Regions from separate parts of the Rothia sp. HMSC071F11 genome, predicted to be linked through region 3. Evidence: riboswitches for the same ligand, from Rfam matches in the RefSeq annotation. Region 3 holds a riboswitch; each other region holds the start of a gene.
The links. Region 3 has a riboswitch for S-adenosylmethionine ahead of HMPREF2554_RS09080 (methylenetetrahydrofolate reductase). Riboswitches for the same ligand answer to the same signal wherever they lie in the genome.
Positions count from the first base shown of each region.

Region 1: linked by a shared signal. The riboswitch ahead of HMPREF2554_RS01485 (bifunctional o-acetylhomoserine/o-acetylserine sulfhydrylase) and the one ahead of HMPREF2554_RS09080 (methylenetetrahydrofolate reductase) in region 3 are both predicted to bind S-adenosylmethionine.
Region 2: linked by a shared signal. The riboswitch ahead of HMPREF2554_RS08645 (LLM class flavin-dependent oxidoreductase) and the one ahead of HMPREF2554_RS09080 (methylenetetrahydrofolate reductase) in region 3 are both predicted to bind S-adenosylmethionine.
Region 4: linked by a shared signal. The riboswitch ahead of HMPREF2554_RS02320 (nuclease PIN) and the one ahead of HMPREF2554_RS09080 (methylenetetrahydrofolate reductase) in region 3 are both predicted to bind S-adenosylmethionine.

Region 1 covers NZ_KV795730.1:110,079-114,509, reverse strand. Annotated here, with positions in the region: gene HMPREF2554_RS01495 (hypothetical protein) at 1-482, opposite strand, end outside; gene HMPREF2554_RS01490 (ABC transporter ATP-binding protein) at 479-1,480, opposite strand; SAM riboswitch class IV at 2,061-2,174, shown strand; gene HMPREF2554_RS01485 (bifunctional o-acetylhomoserine/o-acetylserine sulfhydrylase) at 2,284-3,630, shown strand; gene HMPREF2554_RS01480 (homoserine O-acetyltransferase MetX) at 3,726-4,431, shown strand, end outside.
Region 2 covers NZ_KV795763.1:131,836-136,266, reverse strand. Annotated here, with positions in the region: gene HMPREF2554_RS08650 (zinc-dependent metalloprotease family protein) at 67-1,284, shown strand; SAM riboswitch class IV at 1,512-1,621, shown strand; gene HMPREF2554_RS08645 (LLM class flavin-dependent oxidoreductase) at 1,727-3,154, shown strand; gene HMPREF2554_RS08640 (YchJ family protein) at 3,285-3,722, shown strand; gene HMPREF2554_RS08635 (hypothetical protein) at 3,743-4,420, shown strand.
Region 3 covers NZ_KV795763.1:259,637-264,067, forward strand. Annotated here, with positions in the region: gene HMPREF2554_RS09070 (sugar porter family MFS transporter) at 1-39, opposite strand, end outside; gene HMPREF2554_RS09075 (aldo/keto reductase) at 160-1,161, opposite strand; SAM riboswitch class I at 1,629-1,738, shown strand; gene HMPREF2554_RS09080 (methylenetetrahydrofolate reductase) at 1,816-2,727, shown strand; gene metE (5-methyltetrahydropteroyltriglutamate--homocysteine S-methyltransferase) at 2,770-4,431, shown strand, end outside.
Region 4 covers NZ_KV795730.1:311,815-316,245, forward strand. Annotated here, with positions in the region: gene HMPREF2554_RS02310 (cell division protein PerM) at 1-729, opposite strand, end outside; gene HMPREF2554_RS02315 (PIN domain-containing protein) at 981-1,415, opposite strand; gene HMPREF2554_RS02320 (nuclease PIN) at 1,420-1,698, opposite strand; SAM riboswitch class IV at 1,677-1,805, opposite strand; gene HMPREF2554_RS02325 (hypothetical protein) at 2,070-2,399, shown strand; gene HMPREF2554_RS02330 (hypothetical protein) at 2,422-2,748, shown strand; gene HMPREF2554_RS02335 (hypothetical protein) at 2,772-3,050, shown strand; gene HMPREF2554_RS02340 (DEAD/DEAH box helicase) at 3,104-4,431, shown strand, end outside.

The DNA of each region.
Region 1 (4,431 bases), on a different contig from region 3:
TTCGGGGTTGCCACAAAGAACCCTGCAATCACGAAGGTCACCGCCAGACACGAGATCCACAGCAGCGGAAGGCCCACCAGATAGCGTGCACCCACCTGAGTAAAGTCCGTGAAATTTACCGAGAAGGTGCACAGCGCCCAGAAAGCCCAGGCCAATGGCAGGGCGGCAAGTCCAAAAATGGAGGCAGTTGAGACCACCGCTGCGAGCGCACGCAGCGGGTTCACGGCACCATTGAGCAGATACACGAACGTTCCCCGGTAGCGCTCGAAGTTGAGGATTCCGGCGGCAACAATGCACATGTTCCAGGTACCGATAATACCTGCGCGAGTCCAGGCGAGGGTCGCATCTACTGGCCAGGCACCGGCGGCGAGTGCTTGCAGGGCCGTTGCTCCAAAGGTGCTCAGCAGCAGTAACTGCAGGAAGTAGGGAACCGTGAGGAATTGGCGCAGGGAAAAGGACATTAGGCGAAGCTGCCGGTTCATCGTTTCAATCCTTCCGCCATAGCCAGATATGCCTCTTCGAGGGTGGCTGGGCGAGTATACAGCGGTGTGAGCATCTGAACCTCACGCTCAGTGAGAATACGGGTCAGCAGAGCCTCGGCGCGTTCGTTACTGAAGGGGTGCGGCTCTTCCGAAACAGAACGTTCATTCCAGTACACGGTGATCTCCCACTCGCTACCGTGCGGGGTTAGCAACAGTGTTCCCGCATCGCTCAAAGATCGGGCAAGTTCTTGAAGCACCGCCCCGGCATTCGCACCCACACGCCCGACAGTGCTAGCGGAGATTCCGGCGTGCGTAGTAATATCCGCTACCGTGCCCGAAACCGCCATGCGACCGGCACCGATGACCGTGACCCGATGCGCTAACTCCTCAATCTCGCCCAGCAGATGGCTCGTGAGTAAAATGGCGGTGCCGTCGTCAGCGAGGGAGCGAATTAGCTGGCGTATTGTCAGCGAAATATCTGGGTCAAGCCCGTTCGTCGGCTCATCCAAAAGCAGCAGTTTTGGCTCGCCCAGCAGTGCCCGCGCGATGTGCAGACGTTGTTTCATGCCGCGGGAAAACTCTTGTACTTTCTTCGCGGCGACATCTGCAAGATCGACCCGTTCCAAAGCGCTCGCCACCTGGGTGCGGCGTTTGCGCGCGCTAACCCCGGCAAGGTCGGCGAAGAAGAGAAGATTATCGCGGGCGGATGCTCGCGGATAGAACCCGGTATCCCCGCCGAGCGCAAGTCCCAGGGATGCACGCGCACGCTGGGGGTGTGCAAGCGCATCCACCCCGTCGATGCGAACGGTACCGCTTGTGGGAGTCAACAGTGTTGCGCACATCTGTACAATTGTTGTTTTCCCAGCTCCGTTGGGACCGAGCAGAGCATGAATTTCGCCGGAGCTTATACTGAGCGAAACATTATCGACAGCGGTGAAAACGTGTTCACCTTTGCCAAAGGTGCGGCATAGCTGTGCCGCGTCAAGAATTGTAGACATTGTGATAAAATCTTGCGGTGCTTAGTCACCCGAAGCCTCTTGAGCACGGTGTTCGCACGCCTGCAATATGTGGGACGGGTGAGATGAATAGTCGTGAGAGAGGCACTTCGTAGTGCCTGAATAATCCCAAGTCACCGACTGCAGATGCGGAAGGTATAACAATGAAACCCTCAGAACTTTGGTGTTCAAGGTGCTCACTATGCGCTCCTGGAATGTATCGAACCAAAGCAGGGTTATTTCTGAAATTTTTAAAGCCCACCATCTGGGCGGGCATTCCGCGAGCCGGTGCGACTTTAGCGGGAGGTCATACCTCATCACTCCTAGATTCAAGGTTTCCATCAGTGTAGCATGGCTCACGGTTGTCTACACTGATGGTAATTTAGCGGCGGCTAACTGCAGATCACATGGCTTTAGCGGTTAGGGTATAACATACGTACAGTCACAAGCGCATAAGTATTGGTGCTTCTCCCAAACAATAGGCTGTCGCGAAAACAGTTCATAAAACGTCATCTTTGCAACAATGCGCCGAAAACACGCATCCCGCTTGACCATGTGCGCTTCCTATGAAACTCTAGATGCAGGTCATGAGAGCCAGTGATAAGCCCCAGCTAGCTGGCCGGCAACCCTCCTCCGCGGTGGGGTGCCCTGGGTGAGGACCAGGCGTTGAACACAAAGTACAACGCAAGCGCGGGACCGATGTGCCCGATTCTGGTACATCGTTTTTTCGTTTGCAGAGAAGAAAACCCAAGAACTCTGTACCGAAATCGGCATGCGGCCCCCTGAACTATCACAAGGAGCTTCGCATGAGCAACACTACAGTCCCGACTCCCGCCAACCCCGCCGGTTGGAAATTTGAAACCCGCCAGATTCACGCGGGGCAGGCACCGGATGCCGCAACGGGAGCTCGGGCGTTACCTATCTACCAGACCACCTCGTTCGTTTTCGAGAACGCAGAACAGGCCGCTAACCGTTTCGCTCTAGCTGAGCTTGGGCCTATCTATACCCGTTTGAACAACCCCACCCAAGAGGTTATTGAAAACCGCATCGCATCCCTTGAAGGGGGAGTAGGGGCGCTTTTGCTGGCCTCAGGCCAAGCGGCTATTACCTATGCGATTCTCAACATTGCGGGTGCGGGCGACCATATCGTGGCTTCCCCATCGATTTATGGGGGAACCTACAACCTACTTAAATACACGCTTGCCGACCTCGGCGTTGAAACTACGTTTGTTGAAAACCCGGACGACCTGCAGCAATGGCGCGATGCGGTTCGCCCCAACACGAAACTCTTCTACGGAGAAACCGTACCTAACCCCCGGAACGATGTGCTCGACATCGAGCCTATCGCCCAGATCGCCCACGACAATGGCGTTCCCCTAATCGTCGATAACACTGTTCCCACTCCTTACCTTGTGCGCCCCATCGAATTTGGTGCGGATGTGGTAATCCATTCCGCCACGAAATATCTGGGTGGGCACGGCACCTCAATCGGCGGCGTTATCGTGGACTCCGGGAATTTTGACTACGGAGCCAATCCCGAAAAGTTCCCCAAGTTCAACGAGCCAGCACCTGGCTACCATGGTCTAGTTTATGCCCGTGACTTGGGCAAAGACTCCGCCTTCGGTGCGAACCTTTCCTATATTCTCAAGGCGCGAGTTTCGCTTCTGCGCGACACCGGGGCGGCGATCTCTCCAACCAACGCCTTCAACATTGGTATCGGTCTAGAGACCCTTTCGTTGCGCATCGAACGCCATATCGAGAACGCTACTAAAGTCGCAAACTGGCTGGAGGAGCACCCGCTGGTCGATCAGGTGATCTGGGCCGGTCTGCCTTCCTCGCCCTGGTACGAGCGAGCCCAGAAGTACCTGCCGAAGGGGCCGGGCGCTGTTGTGGGATTCACCCTCAAAGACGCCGACTTGGAACAGACCCGCACCTTTGTGGACGCCCTGCAGCTGCACTCCAATGTAGCGAATATCGGCGATGTACGCTCGCTCGTGATTCATCCCGCATCCACCACTCACTCGCAGCTTTCTGAAGAAGAGCTAGAGGCAATCGGTGTGAGCAAAAACTTTGTGCGCCTCTCGGTAGGTATCGAAAATATTGACGACATTATCGCAGACCTTGAATTGGGCTTTGCAACTCTGAACGCCTAACCTGCACCGCCGCGACCGGGCTGCACAGTAAATGCCCGGTCGCGGTATCGGTTTCTCGCCTGCCATTACCAACTACTGGTTATCGAGGAGAAAACATGACGGAAAATATCGTACACGCCACCTATCTGTCGCAACTGCAGTATCCCAGCGCTCAGGGGTACCTGCGGCAGATGGCGATCGGTGATTTCACCCTCGAAAACGGTACCGTGCTTCCACAGGTAAACATTGGGTACGAAACGTGGGGAACTCTTAATGAAGCTGGGGACAACGCGATTCTTATTCTGCACGCCCTCACCGGCGACACCCATGTTTCGCGCGGGATTCCCACATCGGATATGCCTGCACCCAGTATTCGCGCAGTCGAAAGTGATGGTTGGTGGGAAGGTATTGTGGGGCCGGGCGCGGTGGTCGATACTACCAAGTATTTTGTGATAGCTCCCAATATCTTGGGCGGATGCTACGGTTCGACTGGTCCGGCAAGCATCGTACCCGAGGGGTACCCGGGCGCCGGAAAACCCTGGGGATCACGCTTCCCTTACGTCACTATTCGCGACTCGGTACGAGCCGAAGCCGAACTTATCGCCCGGTTGGGGATTAAGAGTTTTCACCACGTAATCGGCGGATCGCTCGGCGGGGCACGCGCTATCGAATGGGCGGCAACCTTCCCCGAGCTGGTACGCGGATGCGCAGTTATTGCCGCCGGTCCCGCTGCTACCGCCGAACAGATTTCCTGGGCGCACACCCAGAACCTCGCCATCCGTGCTGATGCCAATTTTGCTTCCGGCGATTATTATGGGGGAG
Region 2 (4,431 bases), 130 kb from region 3:
TCACTCACTTCACTCTCTATTTAAGATTCCCTCTCACTCAATACAACGACATAAGGAATATCTCTCATGAAATTACGTACTATAGTGCGCCTGATGCTGGCGTTTGTCAGCCTGGTGCTTGTTGCTCCTCTGAATTCTCTGCCCGTTTCTGCGGTGGAAGCGAAGCCCGCTCAGCCTGCGCACGCGCAGAACCGGAATATGGATCTCGCTCAGGAACCCAACCCGGATGATCTCGACGGTGATCATATTCCTGACGGGATGGAAAGAGACGGGTACGATGTCAATAACGATGGCATACCAGAGATCGATTTCCCTAAGATGGGCGCGGATCCCAACCATAAAGACATTTTTGTCGAGATGGATTATATGCCCGGTGAGCTTGCTAGTGAGGAAGAGCTGGACCGCATCGTGCAGTCTTTCGCGGATTTGAATATCAGCAACCCCGACGGCAAAACGGGTATTAACCTGCACCTAGATGCCGGTTCCGCTCGGGGCCCCAAGTACAACTTGGGAGGGGGTCAACAGGTCGAGTGGCAAGTGTTCAGCGACGATATAGATGACAGAGGTGGGAACTGGGCCAAGTTTAAGGCTTCTCATATTAATCAGTATCGTGAAGGGCTCTTTCACTATATGGTCTGGGGTGACTATTACGTGCAACAACAAAGTGGGGAGGAAGGTTCATCAGGATTGGGGCAATTGGGAGGTCTTAATTTCATGGTGACTGTAGGAAAGACACACTGGAATAACAATAAAGGTAATATGAGCGATATTCGCGTGGGTACTTTTATTCACGAGCTGGGGCATAACCTCGGCCTGCAGCACGGTGGTGATGCCGAGGAGAAAGGTGAAAAAGGTAAACCACAGTACTTCAGCGTGATGAATTACAACTATCAGCTTACCGGTGTGCCCAAGGCGGATGGAACCAAATATTTCGGATACCTGCAGCAGGATATGCCGACCCTTAAAGAATGGGCCTTGGACGAACGCAAAGGCTTTGGTCCCCAAGCGCGTGGGTACATGTATCGGCCCAATCCAGAGGCCGTACTGAGGCCAGCAGATGGACCTGTCGATCTCAACGGTAATGGCGAAATCGACCATGGAATCTATGCTCTTGATCTTAACCGTGACGGAATGACAGGCTGGCTGACGGCACCAAGCGACCTGAAAAACCTGCGCTTTGCAGTTCTGACTGGACGAGGTGGTACTGAACCTGTCCCTGAGCCCAAGGTGGAAATAAACCCCATCACAGCGGAATATGCCCGCGAATTGGATCTCATTTCCTGAATAATTTGACGCTTTTCCTAAAATGGGAGCGAAGAATGGCAGCGGGAGCGTTAAACACGCTCCCGCTGCAAACTATTGCTCCCGAATTTTGCCATCGCATTCGAAAGAACACTGCTGTCCGCCGGGCGACGTACGCGGCCCTTAATATTACGGGCGACAGTCACAAACATTAATATTCGTCATAATATCGCACCAACCACGACACCCCTTATACACTCAAAATCAAGGATTATGAGTCCCGGTGTAAAGCTCTGGCTAGCCGGGCGGCAACCCTCTCCCGTAGCGGGGTGCTCCAGATGATGATCTGGCTTCAAGGGACACGAAGCAAGTACGGCGCGAATGCGCCACCTGCACGACTTGGAACACCAAGAAGGTCACCACCTATAAAGGAGGCGGCGCGCGGGGTGCAGGAACACCCGAACATTCGCGAAAGGATACGTAGATGGCTGAGCAGAAGAAGCGCATCGCAGTTAACGCATTCGACATGACCTGTGTGGGTCACCAGAGCTTCGACCTCTGGCGCCACCCCCGCTCCCGTGCTACCGAGTACAACACCATCAAATACTGGACCGACCTGGCACAGATCCTTGAGAAGGGCTTCTTCGACGGCGTATTCTTAGCCGATGTTGTGGGCATCTACGATATTTACAAGAACTCCGCCGCACCCGCTATCGAAGGTGGCGCGCAGGTGCCTGTGAACGATCCGTTCATGCAGATCTCCGCAATGGCCGCCGTGACCGAGCATCTGGGCTTCGGCGTGACCTCAGCTGTCACCTACGAGCAGCCTTACACGCTCGCACGCAAGTACGCTTCTCTCGACCACCTCACTAACGGGCGTGTGGGCTTCAATGTGGTGACCTCATACCTGCCTTCCGCAGCCGAATGTCAGGGCCTCGAAACCCAGATTGAGCACGACACCCGATACGAACTCGCCGAAGAGTTCCTGGATGTCTGCTACAAGCTCTGGGAAGGCTCCTGGGAAGACGGCGCGGTCGTCAAAGACCGCGAGAAGGGTATCTACGCCGACCCCGCCAAGGTGCACCCGATTCAGCACAAGGGTAAGTACTTCAGCGTGCCCGGCGCGGGTCTGACCGAACCCAGCCCCCAGCGTACCCCCGTGATTTTCCAGGCGGGCGCATCCAGCCGCGGGCAGAAGTTCTCCGGCAAGCATGCCGAGGTTGTGTTTATCGGTGCACTGCGCCCCGATCTGACCCGCATTATTACCGACCGCATTCGTGACCGCGCAGAAGAGAACGGCCGCGGTCGCGACGAAATCAAGGTTTTCGCGATGCTCTCCATTATTGTGGACGAAACCGAAGAGAAGGCGAAGGCAAAGTACGAAGAGTACCGCAAGTACGTCAACTTGGAATCTTCGCAGGCCATTATCGGCGGCTGGTCCGGCGTGGATCTTTCCCAGTTCGACGAGGACGAGGTACTCAACTATGTGAAGACCGAGTCGATTCAGTCCTTCCTCACCCCCTTCACCCTGCAAGCCAAGGATAAGCAGTGGACGCGTAAGGATATTGCCGAGCACTGCACTATTGGCGGTATGGGCGAGGTTATTGTGGGCGACCCGCAGCAGGTGGCCGACGAACTCGAACGCTGGATTGATGAAGGCGGACTGGACGGTATTAACCTGGCATACCACGTTTCGCCCGGTTCCTTCGAGGACTTCATCGAGTTCGTGGTTCCTGAGCTGCAAAAGCGTGGGCGCTACCGCACTTCCTATGAGGGCGAGACCCTGCGCGAAAGCCTGTTCGGTAAGGGCCAGACTAAGGTTGCAGACTCCCACCCGGCCGCGAAATACCGCGGCGCCTACGTGGGTAAGCCCTCCACGGCAGACACCCCCGCACGCGCTATCGCGAACTAACCAACTCTGCCTCAGAGTTTCCTCCGCAATATATTGAAAACAGTGCAGAACCCGCCCCCTCTCCGGTTTGACCGCCGGGATGGGTGGGTTCTCGCATGTTTGCATCGGGTAGCCCTTTAGAATGGGGTGCATGAGCGAAACAACCCTGTATGATCCTCAAACCCGCTGCCCCTGCACAAGCGGCGAGGTATACGGTGCCTGCTGCGGGCGGTACCTGGGCGAGTTTGCCGCATCCGGAACCTTGGGCGCGCCCACACCGCTGGCTCTGATGCGCTCGCGGTTCACCGCCTTCGCCCTACACGATGCGCCCTACCTGCTGGCAAGCTGGCACCCACATACGCGCCCCGCAGAGTTAACGCTGGATGAAACGCTGCGCTGGTACCGACTGGATATCCTGGGCTCTTCGGGCGGTCCCTTCGATGCGGCGGGCACGGTCGAGTTCGTGGCGTACTACCGCTCGGTTCCCGGCACGCCCGCCAAAGAACGCGTGAAAGGCACCATGCACGAAAAATCCCGCTTCGAGAAGGTAAACGGCATCTGGTACTACCTGGACGGTGAGGTCAGCTAAATTCCTCCCGATCGGGTAGCATGGCAGAAATATTCCTCTTATGGTATGTTTTTGCCATGATGTCAGTTGCGGAATATGCCCAGCACGCCGGGGTGAGCCCCCGAAGCGTGCGTGCACGCCTTGAACGAGGATCTTTGAGTGGACAAAAAATCGCCGGGCGGTGGATGGTTTCAGATAACCCGCACGAGCATCACTCCGCACATGGGCGCAAAATCTCGATGTCATCCTTCAATCAACTTGCCGCCTATCTTGACGGTAACAGTGCATCCCTTACCCCCGATGCACGCCGCCGTGCCAAAGAACGTGCACATAACCTCTCCGAACGTGGGGTAGAAGCTCTTAGGCAGTATGCAGTGCGTGCAGATGCGAAACTTCAATTCTATGCTGTGCCTTCTGCTGACCTGCATGACTTGATGGACGAACGAACATTAGCGCTTACGGGTGTCAGCCACGAATATTCGGAAATTTACGGGGCTACCGTAGAAGCATATGTGACTCCCCACAATCTCGAATCCCTGAAATTTATCTACGCACTGCGTGAAGTTCCGGCACAGGATGCCAACGTTATTCTTCGCGCAGTCAAAGAGTTGCCTAAGATTCGCCCCTTGCACGTTGCGGTTGACCTCCTAGTTTCCAAAGACCCGAGAAGCGAGCGGGAAGCGGAACGTCTGGTGAAAGGACTCATAAGCCGTGCCTGATCAGAAAACGG
Region 3 (4,431 bases):
CTCGGTGGTGATGCTCATGCGGGTATTTTTGTCTTTCATGAAGGGTCTTGTACGGCACAGGTTGAGAGACCGCACAGTCTTTAAACGCTTGCTGGCTTGGGTATATTCCCGATTAGTTATATTTCCAGCTGGCTATATTTGCAGTGGCGAAGGAGATTGTTAGAAAAGCGCGATGCTTTCGGGCGCTGGAAAAATCTCGTTGAGCCGCACCAGTTCGTCATCGTTGAAACGCACGCTTGCGGCCTGCGCGTTTGCGTGTACTTGTTCGGGGGTGGTTGCCCCGGCAATCACGCTAGCGACGGGGTTCTGCTGTTTGAGCCAAGAGATGGAGGCTTGAACCTCAGAGATCCCCAGATCGGCACAAAATTCGTGGTAGGCATCGAGTTGTTCCCAGTCGGCTTGCGCAAGTACCTGCGCTTTGGAATGCGACAGACGTGACCCTGCAGGGATACTGTCGCGGCGGTATTTTCCGGTCAAAAGCCCATTGGCAAGCGGGAAATACGGGAGAACCCCGAGCCCGAAGTGGCGGGCGGCGGGAAGAATTTCGAGTTCGGCACGGCGGTCAAGCAGGTTGTAGTGGTTTTCGGCGGCGATAAACCGCTCAGTGCCGAGTTCGCGGGCGAGATGCTCGGCGTGGGCAAGCTGCCACCCCGCAAAGTTGGAGTGCCCCAGGTAACGAACCTTTCCGCTGGTCACGAGCGTATCGAGAGCAGATAGGGTCTCTTCCAGCGGGGTGTTCGGGTCGGGGCTGTGGTAGAAATACAGGTCAATGTACTCGGTTCCCAGGCGGCGCAGTGAACCTTCGACGGCACGCATGATGTATCGGCGTGAGCCGCGCGCATCCCAGTCGTTGCCGTTGAGGGTACCGGTGGGAAGCCCGAATTTGGTGACGATGATCAGGTCATCACGGTTGAGGTTAAGTTCGCGCATCGCGGTACCGAACATGGTTTCTGACAGCCCGGGTTCGGCGCCGTACAGGTCGGCAATATCGAAGAAGCCGATGCCCGCCTCGACTGCGGCGGCGATCACGGCGTTGGTGCCTTCCTGAGTTTGAGTGGGGGTGCCGGGGCGTCCCAGATTGTTGCAGCCGATACCGACGGAGGGCACGACCAGCCCGGAGTTACCCAGGCGTGCATATGCGGGAGATTCGATGCGTTCCATACGTTTACTCTACCGTGTTTGACAGTGTATGGTCGCAACATGACGTTCACGGCGCTCTGCAATTCCCTAGAGTAAGACCGGAAGCAGATAAAGAAGGGCCCCGACATATGCGCATATCCTGTGAACCTGCAGATTCACGGGTAGAGGCGGTCGGGGGACTCTTGCATACAGTTTACACGACATGTTTTCTCAGAACAGTACCCGGTTTTTCCTTGTAGAATGCCTTCTCCCTCTCGCCGCGTCACCCCCTCTGTAATCTTCGCGAGCAGATAACATTCCGCTATCTGCTCGCGGCTGAACTTGCGGCCAAATCAGGTGGAGGGTTCAATCCGCCGATCCGAACTGCCGCGAACCCGTATGACGTAATGTTTCGCCGCATCCCGCAATATTAAGCGGTTGTGACCGCTCGACGACATGTGCTGACATATTCTTGCTGGCACCGCGCATCCTGCCTAGAATGGGAACGTTATCTATCCAGAGCGACCGAGAGATCTGGCTCTTAGACGTCGCAGCAACCTCGCCAGCCTCCACCCCATGGGGTGGACGGACAAGGTGCTCCCGCCAGAACCGATAGAAGTGAATTCCCTTCGCGTCTTGCTAAGATTTGGCGTACCTTCGGGCACGCTTCTATCGGGTGAACACGGAGGAATGAAAATGACGACAGTTCACCCGGCTCTTTCTTACGAGCTGTATCCACCACGGTCGCACGCAAGCTGCGATTCCCTGCTCAAAACCATTGCCGAGCTTGAGCAAACCAACCCGGATTACGTTTCCGTCACCTATTCGGGCGATGCTCAACGCCGCCAAAAGACGTTGGCTCTGCTCGATCACTTGGTGCATGAAACATCGCTGAACCCGCTGGCGCATCTAATCTGCGTGGGGCATTCCGTGGCCGATTTGGAACGCTCGGTTCGTCTGATTCTGGGGCTTGGTGTGCGCGGGTTCTTGGCACTGCGCGGCGATATTCCACCCGAAAACACGCGCCCGCTTGAGCTGCCTTTTGCCCGCTACCTGGTGGAGCTGATTCGCAGGGTGGAACGTGAGGATTTCGCGCATCTTGCTGCGGGGAAGGTGTCGATTGGGGTTGCGGCGTACCCGCATAAGCACCCCGAATCTTCCTCGCTTCTTCAAGACATTGAGATTCTGCTTTCAAAACAGCGTGCCGGGGCGGATTTCGCCATCACCCAGGTTTTCTTTGAGACCGAGCGCTATTCGGGGCTTGTGGATGCCGCGCGCCTTGCCGGGGTTGAGATGCCCATTATCCCTGGTATTATGCCCGTTACCTCGCTGACCCGGCTGACGAAGCTGTGCGAGCTTGCCGGGCTTGAAGTGCCGCGCGAGCTGGCGCATCGTCTGGAAACCGCGAGCGATCCGCGCGAGCTGCACCGCATCGGCGTGGAACATGCACTCGACCAATGTCGCAAGGTGCTTGATGCTGGCGCCCCCGGCCTGCATTTCTACACGTTTAACGAGCATGAGGCTGTGCTGGACGTCCTCGAAGAACTCGACGTTCCGCGCTACTCGAACCGTTTCAAACTCCCCCTGAGCGATCTTCAATACCTCTAAACTCCCCTTTTATTTGACACCCTCCCACAGTAAGGAACTAGGATGACCCGCACCCCATTCCCCGCAGCAACCATCGTCGGTTACCCCCGCGTGGGCCGTTTCCGCGAGCTGAAGAAGGCACAGGAAGCGTTCTGGAAAGGCAAAATCACGCAGGATGAACTGCGCCAGGCGGCCGCAGATGTGCAGCGCACCTACTATGACCGTGTGATCGAGCGCGGTCTTAGCGCCACCGATTCGTCTATTCCGGCGACTTTCTCGTACTACGATCAGGTGCTCGATGCCGTGCGCCTTTTCACCCTCGTACCCAAGCGTCTTGCCGACGCCAAGGATGCGCGCGGCCTGCTCGATCTGCCCGGGTACTTTGCTCTAGCGCGCGGCACCGAGACGCTGCCTCCATTGGAGATGACGAAATGGTTCGATACGAACTACCACTACCTAGTGCCCGAGATCGGTCCGGATACCGAGATCAAGCTGAATTTTGAGGCTATCGACGAGCAGCTTGAAGTCGCCAAGGAGCACGGGGTGACAGTGCGCCCGCAGCTGGTCGGCCCGCTCACCCTGCTTCTCGGGGCAAAAGCCGAACAGGGTTCGCCCGAAGGGTTCACACCGCTGGATCGCCTGGACGATTTCGTGAAAGCCTACCAGCAGGTGCTCGCCGAGCTTGCGGCACGCGGCGTGCAGTGGGTGCAGCTCGACGAACCCGGCCTAACCGTGGACCGCGATATTCCCAACGCCAAAATCGCCGAATTGACGCGTAAAACTTACAGCGCGTTGGCAGCCGAAACGAACCGCCCCGCAATCCTGGTGACAAGCCCCTACGGCAACCTGCGCGAGAACCTGCCCGCCCTGTTAGACACCGGTATTGAGGCGCTGCATCTCGACCTGGTTTCCACGCTCTACGATGCCGAGGCGCTGACCGCCTTCAAAGATTCCGGCGTCACCCTGGTGGCGGGTGCCATTAACGGGCGCAATATTTGGCGTGCCGACCTGCGAGCGCTCCTGCACGCACTCCAGAACATTAACGGCGGTGCGGTGGCGGTTGCATCCTCAACCTCGCTGCAGCATGTGCCGCACGATCTCGACCTTGAAGACCCCGCCGATGTGCCCGTAGACGGTCTGGCTTTTGCCGACCAGAAAGTCGCTGAGATCGTGACTCTTGCCCGCGGTCTTGCCGACGGTGAGTCTGCGGTTGAAGCAGAGTTGAAGACCGCCGACGAAGCGCTGGCACGTTTCACAGCGGATCCGCGTAAGCATAATGCCGCAATCCGTGAGCGTGCCACATCCGTGAAACCGCAGGATTTTGAGCGTCCCGAACTGAAAATCCGCCGGGATGCCCAGGCTGACCTGAATCTGCCGAAGCTGCCGACCACGACCATTGGTTCGTTCCCGCAGACCGGCGATATTCGCCGCCACCGTGCAGAGGCGCGTGCCGGTAAAATCACGCAGCAGCAGCTTGACGAGTTCCTGCGTGAAGAGATCGCCTCCGTTATTAAACTCCAGGAAGATTTGGGTCTGGATGTGCTCGTGCACGGCGAGGCCGAACGTAACGACATGGTGCAGTACTTCGCCGAGAATTTCGATGGTTTCGCCACGACGAAGCACGGCTGGGTGCAGTCCTACGGTTCGCGTTGCACCCGCCCGTCGGTGCTGTTCGGCGATGTGAAACGCTCGGGTGAAGGGCTGCGCGGCGAAGCCGTGACCGTG
Region 4 (4,431 bases), on a different contig from region 3:
GGCGTGAAGTTCCTGGTAGATTGTTGCGATCTGCGACCAGCGCATCATCATGGCAACCACCAGCACCAGAGCACCGCCCATAATGAGCGAGAAAATCGCCACCATGGAGGCACGCACAATCGACCACACATAGGAGCTCGCCCACCGCGAGTACTGGCTCATCTGCGAAATCTGTTCAGCGGTGTTCACGCCCACCATACGGGCGAGCGAACGCGATTCATAGTAGCCGCCCCAGATCAGCCCGACCAGCACCACGATCTGTGGAATCAACGCCGCACCAACAATACCCAGCAGATGCCGTTCGGTGCTCGCCCATGCAAAGGCGACGGCAGCAAAAATACCGTAGGCGGCGCACCCTAATAGTACGGGTTTGAAGAATTCCCCCTCATAGGATGCGCGCGCCAGTTTCCGCCCAGACCTAAAGCATAAGAGCACCGGAATAATGCTCAGCCCCATGGGCACCAGTGTGAGCATGCCGTGCGGCAAGATAATACCGAAAGCATTCGGAATATTCAGCGGCACACCGTGCATGAGCAGCCACAGGTGGGAGGCAAGAGTTGCGAGCGCGGGAAAATCCATACGGTTAAAACCGTTGGTAAACCACACCGCCATGAGCAGAACGAGCACAAGCCCGAAAGAAAGCGCGGCGGTAAAAACTAATTCAACGATGCCCTGCAGCCAGAGTGGCATAGGGGCAGAATACCGGGATGTAGAAGAGCTACTTTTCATCGTTCTTCCATCATGCCATGAAACCTGCCAGCGCGTGTGAGCCTGCTGGGCTTTCGGGGAAATAGTTCCGGTTAATTGGCGGCTAACCTTCGTTAACCGCTCACCGTGAACAGAGGGGTTACACGAACGTTACCGATGCGCTCTCACCGCCGCGGCAACGCATACAGCTAACTGTGCCGAGCATTTCTCACGACCTTCTCAAACACGCAGGTACTCCCCCGGCGCTTACGGTGAAATATTGTGCGGAAGATTTAGTCTTCAATCCACGGATTCACCGCGGGTACGCCCCAGGACCGGTACACCTCAGCTTTTGAAGAAACGATTTCGAGGTCGTGAGCTTGGGCGCTCGCCGCCATCAGACCTTCGAGGGCGGCGGTGGGCAGGGGCTCGGCATCTTTACGTCCGTGACTGTGAGTGCCGCGCGGAGCGCTGCGTCCCGCCCATTCGAGGCTTACGCGCGCATCCACGTTGATGATGTGGTCGGCGAATCTGTCGAGAAGTTCGGCAATCCAGCGGTCGGTCTCTGGGTAGGGGTAGAGTCCTTTGAGCTCGCCTACGCTCAGCACCGAAATGTAGAGGTGTTTATAGGCGCGGCGGCGCAGAAAGGCAACAACTTTGGGATCTGGCGTGGCTTTGCGGATCTCGGCGAGTACATCCGAGTCGAGAAGCAGTCCTGAGGCGCTCATACCCCTATGCTACGCGCAGACCGGCATATTCGACGGCGGGAATACCCTCGGGGTTGGGAAGAAGCAGAAAATTGAGGAATTCGTCGCGCTTAGAAGAAATACGTGCGTAATCCTGAATGCTTACTGCCTGGTAACCGCCGCGTGCGGGCACGGATGCGGCACGCAGATTTTCCTGATAAGAGCGTGCAGGAGTAAGGGGGGATGCTGGAGATGAAGAGCTGTTGTACATTGACAACCATGCGCCGAATGCGCGTTCCTTTCGCGTTGCTCTTGCCTGTACCAAGTGCCACCTGAGGCGGCGAATACAAACCGCTTCGTCATCCGAGCCACCCGTGAACATGGGGTTGGCGTTCGACCATAGTCGGAGCTTATCAGTCGAAACTCTTGAAGCTGAATCCAGGTTACAACAGCTTTCAGGAATCTGTAAACGTGCGAACCCGTCAAATTCTTGTGATTTACATAACGCGATTATGAATGCATACCTGTATATAGCTGCCTCATGGCGGCGTAGTGTGAAGTTTTGGGCCTTCAGAGCAGGTCTACACATTCGAGAAAAATCACGGCACACTGGGTAATGTACAGAAATTTATCTTGCCTCTGATATATCACCATGTCACGCCCACTTTACGCTTCCGGAAAGAAAGAGTGATAACTGTGAAAAAGACTGTACAGATCATGGGGATAGTGGCCGCAATTTTTCTGATCATTGGGTTTGGCTTGTTCATCCTGGCCGGTTGGGGCTCACTTGTAGAGTATCATGCCCTCGAATGGAGGGGCGTGCAGCATAAAGGAGCAAGTCCCCTAACGCGAGCAACCGCCAACCTCAGCTACTGGTTCTTAGGCACCGGTTTTCTCGCCGGGCTCTTCACCTTTATTCTGCGCTTCACAACGACGACTAGGAATACACGCAAGGCACAAAATAAGCACAGTGAGCAGAATAAAACACCCTTGGTAGAAGGCGACCATAACCAGGTTGATTCATAGAGTCAGCATCTAAGGAGTGCTCATGAAAAAAGCTATATACATCGTTGGAGCAGTAGCCGCAGTACTTCTGGTTATCGGGTTTGGATTGCTCATCCTAGCCGGCTGGGGCTCACTCGTGGAATACCACGCCTTCGAGTGGAGGGGTGTCGATCCCGCAGGAGCAAGTCCCCTCGTCATGGCGACTAATAATCTGAGCCTATGGTTCCTAGGCATTGGTTTCCTCACCGGCATTATCACCTTTATTCTGCTCTTCACAACGGCGACCAAGAAGGCACGCAAGGCACAAAACAAGCATGCTGAGCAGAATAAAACACCCTTGGCAAAAGAACGGGACCAGATGAATCCATAAAGTCAGTTACTCAAGGGGAAAGCATGAAAACTGCACGTATGGTCGGGGCAATAGCTGCACTATTCCTCATTCTCGGTATTGGATTGTTCATCCTAGCGGGCTGGGGAGCAGTCGTTGAATACCACGCCTTCGAGTGGAGGGGCATCCAGCCCAAGGGGTCGAGTCCTCTCACACAAGCAGCCGCGACCCTCGCCATGAGTGTCTTATGCGTTGGCTTCCTGACCACCATCATCACTTTTATTATGTTCTTCACAATAGTCATCAAAAATGCACGTAAGAAACGTACAGCCCATCTTGGGTAGACCTCATAACGAATTACCGCGCGATTCTTTGACACCCTTGAGATAATAGAACGGTGAGCACGCCAAACCCTTTCCCCGATATCCCCGTCACCGTTGCGCAGATTATTCGGCAGGCGGGGCATAAGGCATACCAGCGCGGGCTTGCTTATGCCCGTCAGCGTGAAGTGGTGCGCTACACCTACGACGAAGACGAAAACACGCTGGAAGGTCTGGTGAATGGGAGCACCCCTATTCCCTATGAGGTAGATATTCGCTTCTTCCCGGGTTCTGACGCCGATTCCAATCTTTTCAACGCACGATGCACATGCCCAGTCACCGCCGACTGCAAGCACGCCGTCGCCCTCATGCTCACTGCACTCGACCGTGCCAAGACTGCGCGGAAAGCCCTCGACAATGCGCCTGGTGGCCGCATCCGCCAGTCTATGAACCCGGAGAACCCAGAAGATACCGCACAGCAGGTTGCGGAGGCAGCCGACGATCCCCTGGCGGCGTTACGCGCATCCGGGGCGATTCGTTCAGCAAGCTCGCTCACCACCGATCCCAAACCTCTCTCCCTGAACGACCACGAGAATATGCATTCTTCGCCCTCGAAAATTTCGGTGTGGCGGCGCGATATGGCACAGGTTCTCGCTGCCCGGGGCGAAGCATCCGGTATTGATTCTGCACGGGTTCCGGGGGCGCTCGACCTTTCCTTCAGCATTTCGGGTTCGTATGCGCGCGGGCGCAATATTCCCGGTGCAACCCCGCCTATCAATTTGCTGGCGCGACCGCTCATGCAGTCCAAAACCGGGCGCTGGATCAAGGGCGGGCTCAGCTGGGAGACCTTTGCATCCAGCGTGGGTGGGCCGGTCGGTCGTCACGAAGTGTACCCTGAGCACGAACGGTTCTTCGCCGAAATATACGCTATCGCACGCCCGTGGCAGAATATGTATTCTTCGCATCGGGACTGGATTTCGCTCACCGCCACGAACTCCACGCTGCTGTGGGATGTTCTGGCTCGTGCAGAGCAGATCGGCCTGCCGATTCTTCTCGAAGGGTTTGAGGTAACCACGGCAGTTCTACCACCCGCCCAGGTGAGGGTACATGCCGGAGCTGTTGGGGCCGAGTCCCGACAGAACGCAGAGGCTGCCGTGAGCGAAGATTCCACCCCCGACTTGGCTCTTCATGCCGCCTTGGGGTGGGAAACCCGCGAAGATAACCGGGTGCGACAGCTCTGGTTTGATGCCGCACACTGCCACCCTATCGGCTCGCCGCGCTCAGGATTTTTCGCGCTCGGCGGTCTTGTGCAGCGTATTTACGAAGAACAGGCGCATCGGGTGCATTGGAAAAGCACGCGCAAGGGCGCCTTAGACGCGCCGCATCGCGATGTTTTTCAGGCTCA